3 regions of the Sellimonas sp. genome follow, and region 1 is predicted to be linked to each of the others. Evidence: predicted binding sites of a transcription regulator. Region 1 holds the regulator's gene; each other region holds the start of a gene.
What was found. The regulator HrcA, encoded in region 1, represses chaperone genes, less so after heat shock. The targets are predictions, from matches to a motif close to TGTTAGCACTCNNNNNNNNNGAGTGCTAACA.

Region 1 (6,042 bases):
ACACCCTTATGATGAGGTACCGATCCGCCATCCGGGAAGTCACGACAAAACTTCAGGTGCTGGATGATGAGCTTTCCTTATACGGAGACAGAAATCCCATCGAAAGTATTCAAAGCCGGATCAAGAAACCGGTAAGCATCGCAGAGAAACTCGGAAGAATGGGTCTCCCCGTCACGGTGGAAGCCATTGAGAAAAATTTAAATGATGTGGCCGGTATTCGTGTGATCTGTCCGTTCATTGATGATATCTACAAAGTGGCGAACATGCTGACATGCCAGGACGACATCACGGTAGTTGCAGTCAAAGATTATATCAAAAACCCGAAGCCAAACGGCTACAGAAGCTATCACATGATAGTGGAGATCCCTGTATTTTTCTCAGACTGTAAAAAGCCTATGCGGGTGGAAGTGCAGATCCGTACGGTTGCAATGGATTTCTGGGCAAGCCTGGAGCACCAGATCAAATACAAAAAAAACGTGCCTGAGCATGACACACTGATCCAGGAGTTAAAAGAGTGCGCGGAGACGATCGCTGCGACGGATGAAAAGATGCAGAACCTCAGAAGAAGAATTGAATAACGTCATAAGACAGAGAAAAGAATCCTGTGCCCGGGATTCTTTTTTTTGCGCGTGGAAGACATAAAAATTTTCAGAATCAGTGTTGACAAAAGTGGGTAGGAGTGTTACATTAATAACCGTAGATGTTAGCACTCGAAATACATGAGTGCTAATAACATCGAAGGAGGCAGACGAGATGGAAGCGATCCAGGAACTGAGTGAGAGAAAACTGAAGATTTTAAAAGCGGTCATTCAGAACTACCTGGAGACGGGGGATCCCGTAGGTTCCAGGACGATTTCCAAATATACGGATTTGAATCTGAGTTCTGCAACGATACGGAACGAGATGGCAGATCTGGAAGAGCTTGGATACATCGTTCAGCCTCACACCTCGGCGGGGCGGATCCCGTCAGATAAGGGTTACCGGCTTTATGTGGATATGCTGATGCTGGAAAAGGAGCAGGAAGTAACCGAGATCAAGGAACAGATGCTGAAGAAGGCTGATAAGATGGATCAGCTGTTGAAGCAGGCGGCAAAAGTGCTGGCAAACAGCACCAATTATGCGACGATGGTCTCAGCGCCGGTCAGCACGAGAAACAAGCTGAAGTTTATCCAGCTTTCCCAGGTGGATGAAGAGCAGCTCATCGCAGTCATCGTGCTGGAAGGAAACATTGTGAAAAACCAGATCCTGGAAGTGGATCAGATGCTGAACAATGAGACTCTTTTAAAGCTCAACATGCTTTTGAACACCACGCTCAATGGGATGTCCATCGATCAGATCACTCTGGGGCTGATTGCAAAGCTCAAAGAACAGGCAGGCATACACAGCGGAGTCATCAGCGATGTTCTGGATGCGGTTGCAAATGTCATCCAGCTTGACCAGGATATGGAGATCTACACCAGCGGCGCGACGAATATTTTCCGATACCCGGAACTTTCCGACAAGCAGAGTGCGCAGGAGATCATCAGTGCCTTTGAGGAAAAACAGCAGCTTTCCGAACTGGTCACGCAGACGCTTTCCAGTGAGAACAAAGGGATACAGGTATATATCGGAAACGAGACCCCGGTACAGAACATGAAAGACTGCAGTGTCGTGACAGCCACCTATGAATTAGGGGAAGGCATGCAGGGGACGATCGGTATCATCGGTCCGAAACGGATGGATTACGAGCATGTCATGGATACCCTCAAAACATTGCAGAATGAGCTGGATACGATATTTCATAGAAAAGAATAGAAAGAACAGAAAGGTGGTATCCTGGTGGACGAACATAAAAATCAAGAAGAAATGGTAAAAGAAGCAGTAGAGGAAGCGAAGAAGCAGGCGGAAGAAACAAACGCCGAAGCAGCCGACGAGGATGTGACGAAAGAAAATCCGGAAATGGACAGCGAGGCGGAGACAGAGCAGGAAGCCGAAGAAAAGAAAGAGAAAAAAAGCTTCTTTAAAAAGAAAAATAAAAAAGATCCGAAAGATGAAAAAATCGAAGATCTGACAGACAAACTCACAAGGCAGATGGCAGAATTTGACAACTACCGGAAGCGCACGGAGAAAGAAAAATCCGCCATGTACGAGATCGGGGCGAAGGATATTATCGAAAAGATCCTTCCGGTCATCGATAACTTCGAACGCGGATTCCAGAGCGTAGATGAAGAAAAACGCAAAGATCCGTTTGTGGACGGCATGGATAAAGTATACAAACAGTTGATGAAGACACTGGAAGATGCCGGTGTGAAACAAATCGAAGCGTTAGGACAGGAGTTTAATCCGGATTTCCATAATGCGGTAATGCATGTGGAAGACGAAGAAGCCGGAGAAAACATCGTGGTAGAGGAATTCCAGAAAGGATACATGTACCGCGAATCTGTTGTAAGACACAGTATGGTAAAAGTAGCAAACTAACAAATTTTAATAATAAATCAGGAGGAATTCATTATGGGCAAAATCATTGGTATTGACTTAGGTACAACAAACAGTTGTGTTGCTGTAATGGAAGGTGGACAGCCGACCGTTATCGCGAATACAGAAGGAGCCAGAACAACTCCATCCGTTGTTGCATTTACAAAGACAGGAGAACGTCTCGTTGGCGAACCTGCAAAACGTCAGGCAGTCACAAACGCAGATAAGACGATCTCTTCCATCAAGAGGAAGATGGGTACAAACGAAAAAGAAAACATCGATGGAAAGATGTACTCTCCGCAGGAAATTTCCGCGATGATCCTTCAGAAACTGAAAGCAGACGCAGAAGGATACCTTGGAGAAAAAGTAACGGAAGCTGTCATCACAGTTCCGGCATATTTCAACGATGCTCAGCGTCAGGCAACAAAAGACGCAGGTAAGATCGCAGGTCTTGATGTAAAACGTATCATCAACGAACCGACAGCAGCAGCCCTTGCGTACGGACTTGACAACGAAAAAGAACAGAAGATCATGGTATATGACCTTGGAGGCGGTACATTCGACGTTTCCATCATCGATATCGGAGATGGTGTCATTGAAGTACTTTCCACAGCCGGAGATAACAAACTCGGCGGAGACGACTTTGACCAGAAGATCACAGATTACATGCTGGCTGATTTCAAGGCAAAAGAAGGCGTAGATCTCTCCGGAGACAAGATGGCGCTCCAGAGACTGAAAGAAGCAGCAGAAAAAGCGAAGAAAGAACTTTCTTCTGCAACGACAACAAACATCAACCTTCCGTTCATCACTGCAACAGCAGAAGGACCGAAGCACTTTGATATGGATCTTACAAGAGCGAAGTTCGATGAACTTACAAGCGATCTTGTAGAAAGAACAGCAGAACCAGTACAAAGAGCACTCTCCGACGCAGGACTTCGTCCGTCAGACCTTGGCCAGGTACTTCTTGTAGGTGGTTCCACACGTATCCCGGCTGTACAGGACAAAGTAAGACAGCTCACAGGAAAAGAACCAAGCAAGTCCTTAAACCCGGATGAATGTGTTGCACTTGGAGCATCTATCCAGGGTGGTAAACTTTCCGGAGATGCAGGCGCAGGCGACATCCTTCTTCTGGACGTTACACCGCTGTCCCTTTCCATCGAGACAATGGGCGGTGTTGCTACAAGACTGATTGAAAGAAATACAACGATCCCGACAAAGAAGAGCCAGATCTTCTCAACAGCGGCAGATAACCAGACAGCAGTTGATATCAACGTTGTACAGGGCGAAAGACAGTTTGCAAGAGACAACAAGTCTCTCGGCCAGTTCAGACTGGACGGAATCCCGCCGGCACCACGCGGAATCCCGCAGATCGAAGTTACATTCGATATCGATGCAAACGGTATCGTAAATGTATCCGCAAAAGATCTTGGAACAGGAAAAGAACAGCACATTACAATCACAGCAGGCTCCAATATGTCTGATGCAGATATCGAAAAAGCTGTCAAAGAGGCAGCTGAATTCGAAGCAGCAGACAAGAAACGCAAAGAAGCGGTAGATACAAAGAACGAAGCAGATGCGATCGTATTCCAGACAGAAAAAGCTCTGAAAGATGTAGGAGATAAGATCGATGCATCCGGAAAATCTGCAGTGGAAGCAGATGTCCAGGCACTGAAAGATGTTCTTGCAAAATATCCAAATGCAGAAGACATCACAGAAGCTCAGATCGCAGAGATCAAAGCTGCAAAAGAAAAAGTTATGGAAAGTTCTCAGCAGCTCTTTGCAAAGATGTATGAGCAGGTAAATCAGCAGAATCAGGCAGGACCTCAGGCAGGACCGCAGGGAACAGATCAGGCAGGTCCGACACCGGAAGGATACGATGACGTAGTAGACGGAGATTATAAAGAAGTATAATCAGACGAAATAAAACATTGCGCTGGGTGCGGGATGAGGAAGGATAGAACCTTCCTTTTCCGCACGCTGCGCATTATTTGCGCAACAGCAGAAAGGGAAGGTAACGGTTATGGCAGAGGCAAAAAGAGACTACTATGAAGTGCTGGGTGTTTCCAGAGATGCCGATGATGCAACACTGAAAAAAGCATACCGTCAGCTTGCGAAAAAATATCATCCGGATATGAATCCTGGGGATGCGGAAGCAGAGAAAAAATTCAAAGAAGCTTCTGAAGCGTATGCTGTATTAAGTGACCCGGAAAAACGCCGTCAATACGACCAGTTCGGTCATGCGGCTTTTGACGGCGGTGCAGGAGCTGGCGCAGGCGGATTCGGCGGATTTGATTTCAGCGGAGCAGACTTCAGCGATATATTTGGCGATATATTTGGCGATTTCTTCGGGGGCGGCAGAAGAGGCGGCCGTGCCAACAATGGCCCGATGAAAGGGATGAATATCCGCAAAGGAATCCGCATCACATTTGAAGAAGCGGTGTTTGGCTGCGAAAAAGAGATTGATATCGTGCTGAAAGATCCATGTCCAAAGTGTAATGGTACAGGCGCGAAACCGGGGACGAGCCCGGAGACCTGTTCACGCTGCGGCGGTAAAGGGCAGGTAGTGTATACATCACAGTCATTCTTTGGTACAGTGCAGAATGTCCAGACTTGTCCGGACTGTCATGGTACAGGAAAGGTTATCAAGGAAAAATGTCCGGACTGCGGCGGCACCGGATATGTGTCTAACAAGAAGACGATCCAGGTAACGATCCCGGCAGGTATTGACAACGGACAGAGTGTGCGCATTCGCGACAAAGGCGAACCGGGAACAAACGGAGGGCCAAGAGGAGATCTTCTTGTGGAAGTAACTGTCTCCAGACATCCGATTTTCCAGAGACAGGATATGAATATCTTTTCCACTGCTCCGATCTCTTTTGCACAGGCAGCCCTTGGCGGGGATGTGCGTATCAAGACGGTGGACGGAGATGTCATCTACACGGTCAAGCCAGGAACAAAGACAGACACAAAAGTGCGCCTGAGAGGAAAAGGGGTACCGTCTGTGAGAAATCCGAAAGTACGAGGAGACCAGTATGTGACACTTGTCATCCAGACGCCGGAGAAGCTCAGTGCAGAGGCGAAAGAAGCGTTGAAGAAATTCGACATGCTGGCAGGAAACTCACTGAATCAGCCTGAGACGGAAAAAGAAAAGCCGAAGAAAAAAGGCTTTATGAATAAGCTGAAAGAAACCTTCGAAGAATTTGAAGAGAAGGATTGATAGAAAATAAAAAAGAAGAACACGGTATATTCATGACAGGTGGATATGCCGTGTTTTTCTTTTTGTAAAAAAGGATTGACATAGATGGTGTGATAGCGTATAGTATAAGTACAACATATGAATGATTGCTCATATGTTCTCGTGTAAAACAAAAATTTGGAGGTATGGGATGATGAAGAAAAAATTTAAGATGCAGGATTTGGACTGTGCACATTGTGCAGCGAAGATGGAGGATGGAATCAAAAAAATCGATGGAGTAAAAGACGCCACCATCAGTTTTATGGCACAGAAACTTACGATAGAGGCAGATGATGACCGATTCGAAGAGATCATGGCTAAGGTCGCAAAAGTATGCAGTAAGATTGAACCAG
Region 2 (6,042 bases), on a different contig from region 1:
ATAGTTTGCTTTGTTTGTATCCCAAGAGCCTTTCTGAGCTGGAGGAAGAAAGTGGATTTTCGAGAGGAAAAACCATGGAAATACTGCTTCAGATGGAACTGGCAGGGTGGGTGCAGGAAATTTCGAAGAATTATTATATCCGATTGAAGTAATATTTGAAGTTGGATGGAGGAATAAGATTATGGCACGTTATCTGGTAATCGTGGAATCCCCTGCAAAAGTGAAGACGATCAAGAAATTCCTTGGCAGCAGCTACGTTGTCATGGCATCTCAGGGGCATGTACGTGATTTCCCGAAAAGTCAGCTTGGTATTGATGTAGAACATGATTTTGAGCCAAAGTACATCACGATCCGCGGAAAAGGAGAGATTCTTGCGGAACTCAGAAAAGAAGTAAAAAAAGCAGATAAGATCTATTTGGCAACTGACCCCGACCGGGAGGGTGAAGCGATCTCCTGGCATTTGACAAAGGCGCTGAAACTCGAAGGGAAAAAAGTATACCGGATCAGCTTCAATGAGATCACAAAAAAAGCAGTCAAAGAGTCCATTAAAAATGCCAGGGAGATCGACATGAATCTGGTTGATGCCCAGCAGGCGAGAAGAGCCCTTGACAGAGTGATCGGCTACAAGATCAGTCCGCTTCTCTGGAAAAAAGTAAAAAGGGGATTGAGTGCAGGAAGGGTGCAGTCCGTGGCGCTTCGTATCATTGCAGACCGGGAGGAGGAGATCGATGCATTTATCCCGGAAGAATACTGGTCTTTGGATGTGCTTTTGAAAGTAAAGGGAGAAAGAAAACCCCTGACAGCCAAATTTTATGGTACGGAAAAAGAGAAGATGACGATTCGATCCGAAGAGGAAAAAAATCAGATTATCAGTGAACTGGAAAATGAGACTTTCCAGGTGGCCGAAGTGAAAAAAGGAGAGAGAAGCCAGAAAGCTCCGGTTCCGTTTACAACAAGTACCCTTCAGCAGGAAGCATCCAAAGTTCTGAATTTTGCGACTCAGAAGACGATGCGGATTGCGCAGCAGCTATATGAAGGGGTGGATATCAAAGGACAGGGAACAATTGGTATCATTACCTACCTGCGTACCGACTCTACCCGTATTTCCGATGAGGCCATGGAAGCGGCCAAGATGTATATCGAGGAGGTTTACGGACCGGAATTCGTGGAGGATACGGAGAAAAAAAAGGACGGAGGGAAAAATGTGCAGGATGCGCACGAGGCGATCCGCCCGACGGATATCGCAAGGACGCCGGCCATGGTAAAAGAATCCCTCACAAGAGACCAGTTCAGGCTGTATCAGCTGATCTGGAAGCGGTTTACTGCCAGCAGGATGAAGCCTGCCAAATATGAGACGACATCCGTGAAGATCGATGCCGGAAAATACCGGTTTACTGTGGCTGCTTCTAAAATCCTTTTTGAAGGTTTTCGCCAGGTATATGTGCAGGCCGACGAGGAAAAGACACAGAGCAATGTGCTGCTGAACGGTCTTACCAAAGAATCAGAGCTTACCAAAGAGTCTTTTGACAGCCGGCAGCATTTTACGCAGCCTCCGGCTCACTATACTGAGGCGTCTCTTGTGAAGGCCCTGGAAGAGTTGGGCATTGGCCGGCCGAGTACGTATGCTCCGACGATCTCCACGATCATTGCCAGACGTTATGTAGCCAAAGAAAATAAGAATCTCTACCTCACGGAGCTTGGAGAGGTCGTCAACAATATGATGCGGAAGTCATTCGAGAGTATTGTGGATGTGAATTTTACCGCCAACATGGAGGGGTTGCTTGACAAGGTGGCGGAAGGAAAAGTACAGTGGAAGACCGTCATAAGCAACTTCTACCCGGATCTGGAAGAAGCCGTGGAAGTCGCAGAGAAAGAGCTGGAAGAAGTAAAGATCGAAGATGAAGTAACAGATGTGATCTGCGAAGAGTGCGGGCGGAATATGGTTGTTAAATACGGACCTCACGGAAAATTCCTGGCATGTCCTGGCTTTCCGGAATGCAGAAATACGAAGCCGTACCTGGAAAAAGCAGGTGTCAGCTGTCCGAAATGCGGTAAAGAGATTGTTATCCGGAAAACGAAAAAAGGAAGAAGATATTACGGGTGTGAGGACAATCCAGAATGTGATTTTATGTCCTGGCAGAAGCCTTCCGATAAGAAATGTCCGAAATGCGGAGGTTATATGCTGGAAAAAGGGAACAAGATTGTTTGCGCTGATGAGACGTGTGGATATGTAGAAAATAAAAACAAAGAAAAATAGCATGTAAGTTATTGAAAATGTGAGAATTGTATGATAATATTAGAATATCAGTTGAGTATTCTATACTTTTGTTCGTGCAATTCGAGGCAGTGCAAAAAATCTTTGGATGGAGGAAGGCTATGAGTGTACAGTTATTGGATAAGACAAGAAAAATCAACAAGCTGCTTCACAACAATAATTCCAGCAAAGTTGTTTTCAATGATATCTGTGAAGTGCTTACAGAAATTCTCGACTCCAATATTCTTGTCGTAAGCAAAAAGGGCAAGGTACTTGGTGTGAGTAAAAGGGATGAGGTCAGACCGCTGACAGAACTGATAAAAGGCGAAGTAGGCGGACATATCGATGCGATGCTGAATGAACGGCTGCTGAGTATTTTATCTACAAAAGAAAATGTGAATCTTCAGACGCTTGGATTTTCTCCGGAGGTATCGAAAGGGTATCAGGCTATTGTTTCTCCGATCGAAATCGCAGGCGAACGGCTTGGAACGCTCTTCATTTACAAGCAGGATGAGGAGTATGAGATTGACGATATCATTCTCAGTGAATATGGTACAACGGTTGTCGGCTTGGAAATGCTTCGATCAGTGAATGAGGAGAGCGCGGAGGAGACAAGAAAAGAACAGATCGTACAGTCTGCTATCAGTACACTTTCGTTCTCAGAACTGGAGGCGATCATCCATATCTTTGAAGAGCTGGACGGCATGGAGGGCATTCTTGTTGCAAGTAAGATTGCAGATCGTGTGGGAATCACAAGATCGGTAATCGTAAATGCACTAAGGAAATTTGAGAGTGCAGGAGTTATCGAATCCAGATCATCGGGTATGAAGGGAACATACATTAAAGTTGTGAACGATTATGTATTTACGGAGCTGGAAAAGATAAAAAAAGAAAAACAGAAATAGCGCATGAAAACAGGTGTGCGTGTACAAAAAGGGAGCGTCAGATTTCTGAGGCTCCCTTTTGAGGAAGGAGAAGAATATGTACGAAAACGGTGCGGCGGTGCTTCAGATGAAGAAAGTATTTTTAAAATCAGAAAAGCAGGACAGAAAAAAATATATGACACGGATACGGACTTATGACAGTAAGTCCGAAGAGATGTCGTTGTATGTTGGAAAAGGAGAAGTGCAGTCCTTCTCACTGGATGCGGTATATGAGTGTATTTTTGAGGCAGAAGAAGGCAGGTACGGCTGTGAAGGGGTAATCACAAGAAGGTATCACGATCAGGACGGCGAACAGATCGTGCTGCGGATCCAGAATGGACTCTATGTAGTGTAGTGCAGACATGTGGGCCTATTTTCAAAATATAAACTAAATATAAAGAATAAGAAAGATTGTTGACAAATAAAATGTACAGTGCTATTTTATTACTAGAGTGTTTTAGCACTCTAGTACAACGAGTGCTGATAAATGGATAGACAATGAAGGAGGAACAATCATGAAATTAGTACCATTAAGCGACAGAGTTGTTTTAAAACAGATGGAAGCAGAAGAGACAACCAAATCCGGGATCGTTCTGCCGGGACAGAATAAGGAAAAACCGCAGCAGGCAGAAGTTGTTGCAGTTGGACCGGGCGGTCTGGTAGACGGCAAGGAAGTGGAAATGAAAGTTTCTGTTGGAGATAAAGTAATCTATTCAAAATACGCGGGGACAGAAGTGGAATTAGACGATGTGGAATATATCATTGTAAGACAGAGTGATATTCTTGCCATCATCGAATAGGAAATGATATACAAACAAGGTTAAAATATGTATCATTAAAATAGATTTAAATGGAGGGATTTGAAATGGCAAAAGAAATTAAATACGGAGCAGAGGCCAGAGCAGCACTGGAAGCTGGTGTAAATAAACTTGCTGATACAGTTCGGGTTACATTAGGACCAAAAGGAAGAAATGTCGTGCTTGACAAATCATTTGGAGCACCGCTTATCACAAATGATGGTGTTACGATCGCAAAAGAAATCGAACTGGAAGATGCATTTGAAAACATGGGAGCACAGCTGATTCGCGAAGTTGCTTCCAAGACAAATGATGTGGCTGGAGACGGTACGACGACAGCAACTGTGCTGGCGCAGGCTATGGTTCATGAAGGAATGAGAAATCTTGCAGCAGGAGCCAACCCGATCGTCCTCAGAAAAGGAATGAAGAAAGCTACGGACATGGCAGTAGAAGAGATTGCCAAGATGAGCAGCAAAGTGAAAGACAAAGCTCAGATCGCAAGAGTTGCAGCAGTATCTTCCAGCGATGACGAAGTAGGAAACATGGTAGCTGACGCGATGGAAAAAGTGTCAAATGACGGTGTCATCACAATCGAAGAATCAAAGACAATGAAGACAGAGCTGGATCTTGTAGAAGGTATGCAGTTCGACCGTGGATATATTTCTGCATACATGGCTACAGATATGGATAAAATGGAAGCAAATTTGGAAGATCCGTATATCCTGATTACAGATAAAAAGATTTCTAATATCCAGGAACTTCTTCCGCTTCTGGAACAAGTTGTACAGGCAGGTGCCCGTCTCCTTATCATTGCAGAAGACGTAGAAGGAGAAGCACTGACTACATTGATCGTAAACAAGCTGCGCGGCACATTCAATGTCGTTGCTGTGAAGGCACCGGGATATGGCGACAGAAGAAAAGAAATGCTCCGCGATATTGCGATCCTTACAGGCGGCCAGGTTATTTCTGAGGAACTGGGACTGGATCTTAAAGAAACAACACTTGATCAGCTTGGACGTGCAAAATCTGTAAAAGTACAGAAAGAGAACACAACGATCGTCGATGGTATGGGAGAAAAAGCAGATATCGAGGCACGTGTTGCCCAGATTAAAGCTCAGATCGAAGAAACGACATCTGACTTCGACAGAGAAAAACTTCAGGAAAGACTTGCAAAACTGGCAGGCGGTGTGGCAGTGATCCGTGTAGGTGCAGCTACAGAAACAGAGATGAAAGAAGCAAAACTCCGTATGGAGGATGCACTGGCAGCAACGAGAGCGGCAGTGGAAGAAGGAATCATCGCAGGAGGCGGTTCTGCATATGTTCACGCTACAAAAGCACTGGAAAAACTCGTTGCAAGCCTGGAAGGCGATGAAAAGACAGGGGCATCCATTATACTGAAAGCTCTCGAAGCTCCGCTCTTCAGGATTGCTGCAAATGCAGGACTGGAAGGTTCTGTCATCATCAATAAAGTAAGAGAATCTGAACCGGGAATTGGTTTCGATGCATACAAAGAAGAATATGTAGATATGGTAGAAGCTGGCATCCTCGACCCGGCAAAAGTAACAAGAAGTGCACTTCAGAATGCAACAAGCGTAGCATCTACACTTTTGACGACAGAGTCTGTTGTAGCGAACATCAAAGAAGATGCACCAGCTATGCCGGCCAACCCGGGTATGGGAATGATGTAATCCTTTTGAAATCCTAAATAATCATGAAATTTTTGAAAACTCCTCTTAAGAGGAGTTTTCTTTTTTATATAGAATGTGGTATACTGTTTACGAATAAAAAAAGTGGAGGAAAAGAGTATGAGTGACTACTATACAGAACAGTTGGTAAAGAAAAAAACAAGCGGGAAGGACATTATGATCAAATCGCTCCTTGTGGCAGTCACAGTAATGTCGTTTCTGATCGTACCTTTGATGCCGTTTCTGCTGATCGTTCCGGTGCTGCTGATTGTCCTTGATTACTTCATGTTCCGGAGACTGGATCTGGAGTATGAGTATCTGTATGTCAACGGGGATCTGGATATCGACAAAATCATGGGAAAACAGAAGAGAAAAAGAATTTT
Region 3 (6,042 bases), on a different contig from region 1:
GCTGCCTCCGCGACCTCGTCTTCTTCCATATCAACAACCCCGTCAGACATTCTCTTTAACAATTCTTCTTTTAAACTCATGCTAATCCTCCCATTGTACTTTAATACTGATATTAGTGTGATCATTTCAATGCAATCGTCTGTATCTTCCTGTCTTCCAAAATCTGGTTCTGGCGGTTGATACAAATCTGACCCACAAATTTTGCTCTCCCCGGCAAAAAAAGGCATGCATTTCCATAACTCATCGTCTCCGGGAGCGTGATTTCCTCGGTCTGCGCATATCCCATATCTTTAAGGGCATAGGCTGTCTGAGGACACAACATCATAATACCGTCCTTCCCTAAAAGCTCCTCCGATTTTTTCAGAAATCCATAGGTAAAATACTCTGTGGCCCACTCCATCATATGAGGTCCAAGTATTCTCATGCCACCGGCTGAATCCGCATAGCTGAAAAAACGCACTCCTGATCTGCGAACCGCACCGATCAGCCCCAAAAGCTCCGCCTCCATCCAGCCAAACAGCTTCTCCATCCTGTTTGGCTCCTTCCGGATACCCTTGAAAATAGATTTTATGTCAATCAGTGTATTACATATAGTAAAAGGTCCCGAAATCTGAAAAAGCACCTCATATCCCGATTCCCGAAGAATCCTTCCTGCCTCCAACGTCTCTCTCATCCTGCCATTCTCAATGTCTATCCCTGGAAGCTTTTCCACCTCCTCAAGAGACTGACAGATATAATCACACGCCCTCGGGCCAGCTGTCCCATCGCCATATCTGACTCGCCCTCCCATCGCCTGCGCCTCCAAAGTATGGTCAAACGGCACAGTACAAAACGGCTTGCCACTTCTGTTCCTCTCCATCATGGCAAACCTCACAATCCATTCACACTCTGTATAAATGTCTGGAATCGGCAGCCGCTTCATACGGATCAGCTGCATTACCTCCTCCTCAGACCCTCCAGAAAAACATAAAAAATCACGAATCAGCACACACTCCACCCTTTGTCAAACAATTCTACTAATAACCTAACACAAATATCAAATTTACACTAATCGCTATTTCCTATAAACATCCATTGTTAAAAGGATTTTCTATAAATATTTAAACGGGGGACGTGTTCCTATAATTTGGAACACGTCCCCCTATAAAGCTTGATTTTGCGCGGTTTATTGAAATTGTCTGAATTTTACATCGTGTACCTTTGAGCCGGAACACGTCCCCCTGTCTTGGCCGTCAGTTCTCCGTTTTGTTCATCGATGATGATGGTTTCTCCGGTTCCTACATTGCCTTCCAGGATGAGTTTTGCAGCCAGTGTCTCTACGTATTTTTGCAGGTATCGTTTCATCGGCCTTGCACCGTACATTGGTTCGTAGCCGCCGTCTACGATATGTTGTTTTGCTGCTTTTGTCAGTTCGATTTTTAGTTCTCTGTCTGCCAGACGTTTATTGACATCTGTCAAAAGGAGATCGATGATCTGAGTTATATCTGCTTTTGTAAGTGGTTTAAACATAATGATTTCGTCGAGTCTGTTTAAGAATTCCGGGCGGAAGTGGGCTTTCAGGTCATTCATGACATATTGTTCATTTTCTGGTTTGATATTTCCTTCTTCATCGATTCCTTCCAGTAGATAGGCGGATCCGATATTTGATGTCATGATCAGAATCGTATTTTTGAAATCTACTGTGCGTCCCTGGGAATCTGTAATCCGTCCGTCATCAAGTACTTGCAGAAGTACATTGAACACATCCGGATGTGCTTTTTCCACTTCATCGAAGAGTACGACAGAATATGGTTTTCTTCTTACCGCCTCTGTCAGCTGTCCACCTTCATCGTATCCTACATATCCCGGAGGGGCTCCGATAAGTCTGGACACAGAATATTTTTCCATGTATTCGCTCATATCGATACGTACCATGTTGCTTTCATCGTCAAACAGGCTTTCTGCAAGTGCCTTGGCCAATTCGGTTTTCCCTACTCCGGTTGGTCCGAGGAACAGGAAGGAGCCGATTGGTTTCGACGGATCTTTGATGCCTGCCTTTGACCGGATGATGGCTTCTGTTACTTTTGTTACACCTTCATCTTGCCCGATCACACGCTTGTGAAGCTGCTGATCCAGATGCAGTGTCTTGCTTCTTTCGCTTTCATTCAGTTTTGCAACCGGAATACCCGTCCACCGGGATACGATTTTGGCAATCTCTTCGTCAGTCACGCTTTCATGGACAAGGGAGAGATCTTCGTCTTTTACTTTATTTTCTTCTTCTTCCAGCTGTTTTTTCAGCTGCGGAAGACGTCCATATTGGAGTTCTGCTGCTTTTTCCAGATCATAGGAACTCTGAGCTTTTTGGATTTCCTGGTTGACATTTTCGATCTCTTCCCGCAGTCGGTGTACTCTCTCCAGGGAGTTTTTCTCGTTATCCCACTGTGCTTTCTTTTTGGCGAATTCTTCTCTGTTTTCCGCCAGTTCCTGCTGAAGTTTTTCCAGCCGTTCACGGCTTAATCGGTCATCTTCTTTTTTGAGGGCAGCCTCCTCGATCTCCAGCTGCATTGTCCTCCGTCTCAGTTCATCGAGTTCGGTCGGCATGGAATCCAATTCTGTCTTGATCAGTGCACATGCCTCGTCTACAAGGTCAATGGCTTTGTCCGGGAGGAATCTGTCTGATATATACCGATTGGACAAAGTTGCGGCTGCAACAAGCGCGCCGTCCGTAATCTTTACACCGTGAAATACTTCATACCGTTCTTTCAGCCCTCTCAAAATAGAGATGGCATCTTCCACACTCGGCTCGTCTACCATTACCGGCTGGAATCGTCTTTCCAAAGCGGCATCTTTCTCAATGTACTCCCTGTATTCATCCAGTGTAGTCGCACCGATACAATGAAGTTCTCCCCTTGCAAGCATTGGCTTTAACATATTTCCCGCGTCCATGGCCCCGTCTGTTTTCCCTGCACCTACGATCGTGTGAAGTTCATCAATGAAGAGGATAATCTGTCCCTCACTGTTTTTGACTTCTTCCAGAACTGCTTTGAGTCTCTCCTCGAATTCTCCTCTGTATTTCGCTCCTGCAACAAGGGCGCCCATATCCAAAGCAAAGAGCTGTTTATCTTTCAGACCTTCCGGCACATCTCCTCGAACAATTCTCTGTGCCAGCCCTTCGACAACTGCAGTCTTACCTACTCCAGGTTCTCCGATCAAAACCGGATTGTTTTTCGTTTTACGTGAAAGAATCCTTACCACATTTCGGATCTCGGCGTCTCTTCCGATGACAGGGTCCAATTTCTGCTCTTTTGCCCGTTCCACGAGATCATACCCGTACTTGTTCAACGTGTCGTATGTCGCTTCTGGATTGTCTGTCGTAACCCTCTGGTTTCCGCGGACTTCGGAAAGCACTTTTAAAAAGCCTTCTCTTGTAATGCCAAGTTCCCGGAAAATTTGTTTGATTTCTTTATTTGCATATTTGATAAGGGCGAGAAAAATATGTTCTACTGATACATATTCGTCTCCCATCTGTTTTGCCTCGTCTTCTGCGTGGATCAGTACCTTGTTCAGATACTGACCGATAAAGACCTGTCCGCCCTGGACTTTTGGCCGCTTCCTCAGTGATTCTTCCACGCGGTTTACGATCAGTTCTTTTGAAATACCCATTTTTTCCATCAGTTTTAAAATAAGGCTTTCATCCTGTGTCAATAAAGAATAAAGCAGGTGCTCCTGCTCGATCTCCTGGTGACCGTATTCGTCTGCGACTTTCTCGCAACCTTGTACCGCAAGCATAGAATTCTGTGTGAATTTATTGATATTCATACTGCACTCCTCCTTACGAATCTCTATCTTTTTTGAATTTTATTTGTTTTCTGTTCTACCAACAATATAACAATAACACTTATTGTTAGCACTGTCAAGTAGTGAGTGCTAATTTTGATAATCTTATTTCCCCCTATCTTATCCTATTTTCCCCTCTGTCATACATTTCGCCAACTCTTTTGCATAATAGCTAATATAAATCTGTGCCCCTGCACGGTATGCGGCTACTGCCATCTCACACATGATCTTCTCTTCATCTATCCAGTTATTTTTTGACGCCGCTTTTACCATGGCATATTCTCCGCTTACACTGTAGGCCGCTACCGGTACTTTGACTGCCTCACGGACTTTTGATACCATATCAAGATATGACATCGCTGGTTTTACCATGACGATGTCCGCTCCCTCTTCCACATCCAAAATAGCCTCTCTGATTCCTTCCCGGCTATTATGAAAATCCATCTGGTATGTCTGCCTGTCTCCAAAAGCAGGAGCTGATTCTGCGGCATCCCGGAACGGTCCGTAAAATCCGGACGCATATTTTACTGCATAAGACAAGATTGGGACATTCTCATACCCATTTTGGTCGAGTATTCCGCGGATGGCGCGTACCCGGCCGTCCATCATATCGGAAGGGGCCACCATATCAGCGCCCGCCTGCACATGGGAAAGCGCAATCTTCTGCAAATATTCCAAAGTCCGGTCATTTTCCACATCCTTTCTGCATAAGATGCCACAATGTCCATGGGATGTATATTCGCACATGCAGACATCGGTAATATACTGAAGATCCGGAAACTGTCTTTTTGCCTCCCTCAGTGCCCTCTGTACAATTCCATCTTCCGCGTATGCCTGGCTCCCAACCTCATCTTTTCTGTCTGGAATGCCAAACAACAGAATATGATTTACACCGGCTTTTGCTGCCCGCTCCAGTTCATACGGCATCTGATCGACACTGTATCGGAACTGGCCTTCCATGGAAGAGATTTCCTCCTTTTTCCTGCTGCCTTCTACAACAAACATCGGATAGATCAGAGACTCCTGACTCATCCGCGTCTCCCTTACCATCTTTCTCATCAATTCTGTGCCCCGCAGACGGCGCGGTCTTTTTAATAATTCCATTCTGTCTGGTCCTTTCTGTTTCGTTTTATTTGCGGTCTGCCTCCGCTCATACTATAATTAAGTTAAATCTTCTGCATTATCATAGCAAAAGAAACAATTTTCCGAAATGGAAAACACAAAAATTTTTAACGGGAGAAAACACAATGATTTTGCAAAAAGAATTGGCTGCCAATACTCGACTCTTTGAAGGAATCACAGCGTCAGAGCTTAGATGTCTCGAGGAAATTCTTAAGCCTCATATCCGTCTGATAGACGCGGGAGAGTTTCTCGTTCATCCTGGCAGCACGTTAAAAGAAATTGGTGTCATACTGGATGGCTGCGTCCACATGATATCTGAGGATTTCTGGGGCAAGATAAAGAGGGATAAGGAACTATTTAACGGCTGACAGACAGGTTGTAATAACAGAAAGCGGGTATATCACGAAATGCGGTATATCCGCTTTGTTACGCAATAGAACGCCGTTTTTGAGGGATTGAATATAAACACCTTACCCCTCTGTTTTCGAGCCCGCAAAGCCGTATAAATCAAGGCTTTTTTAACCCCTAAATGACCACAAGACACCTATGATAGATAGAGGGCGCAAGCGGTCTTTCCGTTTGCGCCCTCTTGTCTGCCTGTGAGCAAAGACGGGAAAAGCCGTCAAGGGCGCGAAGCGTTCATCTTGACCCTTGACGGCTTTTCTTGGCTTTGCTATTTCCCCATAAGGTCAAGAAAAGTTTGTCGACATAGCGGTATTTATATTTATCCGAGAAAAAATAAAAGAGCCGATAACCGCATTTTGATCTGCGTGTTATCGGCTCTGCGTCTGTGCGTCTGGCTCTTTGATAACTGTGGTATTCAGATGTTTTACATTGATTAAAGTCTCTTGTCTACACTTAGGACAGAACAGCGGAAAATATTTTAGTTCTGTGTCCCCACGGATTTTCAGCCTTGTCTTATTTCCGCAAACAGGGCAGCGCAACCATTCTGAAATCACATTTTCCATATCAGTTATCCTCCCTGTCGTAATACTGATTTTTAGGGAGTGTCTTTGTGAGAATAAATGAATAAGTAATAGTAATTGCAAACAGTACCAACTGGAAGATGATACGCTTTTCTATCGTCAATCCTACCACATTTGC

Region 2: a site for HrcA is predicted at 3,633-3,663, ahead of groES (co-chaperone GroES). Genes of this name have one in related genera too.
Region 3: a site for HrcA is predicted at 3,882-3,912, ahead of clpB (ATP-dependent chaperone ClpB). Genes of this name have one in related genera too.

The regions. Positions count from the first base shown of each region.
Region 1 covers NZ_JBKSWG010000001.1:138,225-144,266, forward strand. The annotation lists gene ACLROL_RS00580 (GTP pyrophosphokinase family protein) at 1-578, shown strand, start outside; gene hrcA (heat-inducible transcriptional repressor HrcA) at 754-1,794, shown strand; gene grpE (nucleotide exchange factor GrpE) at 1,846-2,457, shown strand; gene dnaK (molecular chaperone DnaK) at 2,491-4,365, shown strand; gene dnaJ (molecular chaperone DnaJ) at 4,475-5,671, shown strand; gene ACLROL_RS00605 (cation transporter) at 5,844-6,042, shown strand, end outside.
Region 2 covers NZ_JBKSWG010000004.1:52,910-58,951, reverse strand. The annotation lists gene dprA (DNA-processing protein DprA) at 1-152, shown strand, start outside; gene topA (type I DNA topoisomerase) at 182-2,257, shown strand; gene codY (GTP-sensing pleiotropic transcriptional regulator CodY) at 2,377-3,159, shown strand; gene ACLROL_RS02445 (hypothetical protein) at 3,236-3,532, shown strand; gene groES (co-chaperone GroES) at 3,693-3,977, shown strand; gene groL (chaperonin GroEL) at 4,043-5,662, shown strand; gene ACLROL_RS02430 (DUF6106 family protein) at 5,780-6,042, shown strand, end outside.
Region 3 covers NZ_JBKSWG010000033.1:4,152-10,193, reverse strand. The annotation lists gene ACLROL_RS10935 (corrinoid protein) at 1-80, opposite strand, end outside; gene ACLROL_RS10930 (uroporphyrinogen decarboxylase family protein) at 122-937, opposite strand; gene clpB (ATP-dependent chaperone ClpB) at 1,186-3,798, opposite strand; gene hemB (porphobilinogen synthase) at 3,937-4,920, opposite strand; gene ACLROL_RS10915 (hypothetical protein) at 5,064-5,306, shown strand; gene ACLROL_RS10910 (cysteine-rich KTR domain-containing protein) at 5,712-5,906, opposite strand; gene ACLROL_RS10905 (CPBP family intramembrane glutamic endopeptidase) at 5,908-6,042, opposite strand, start outside.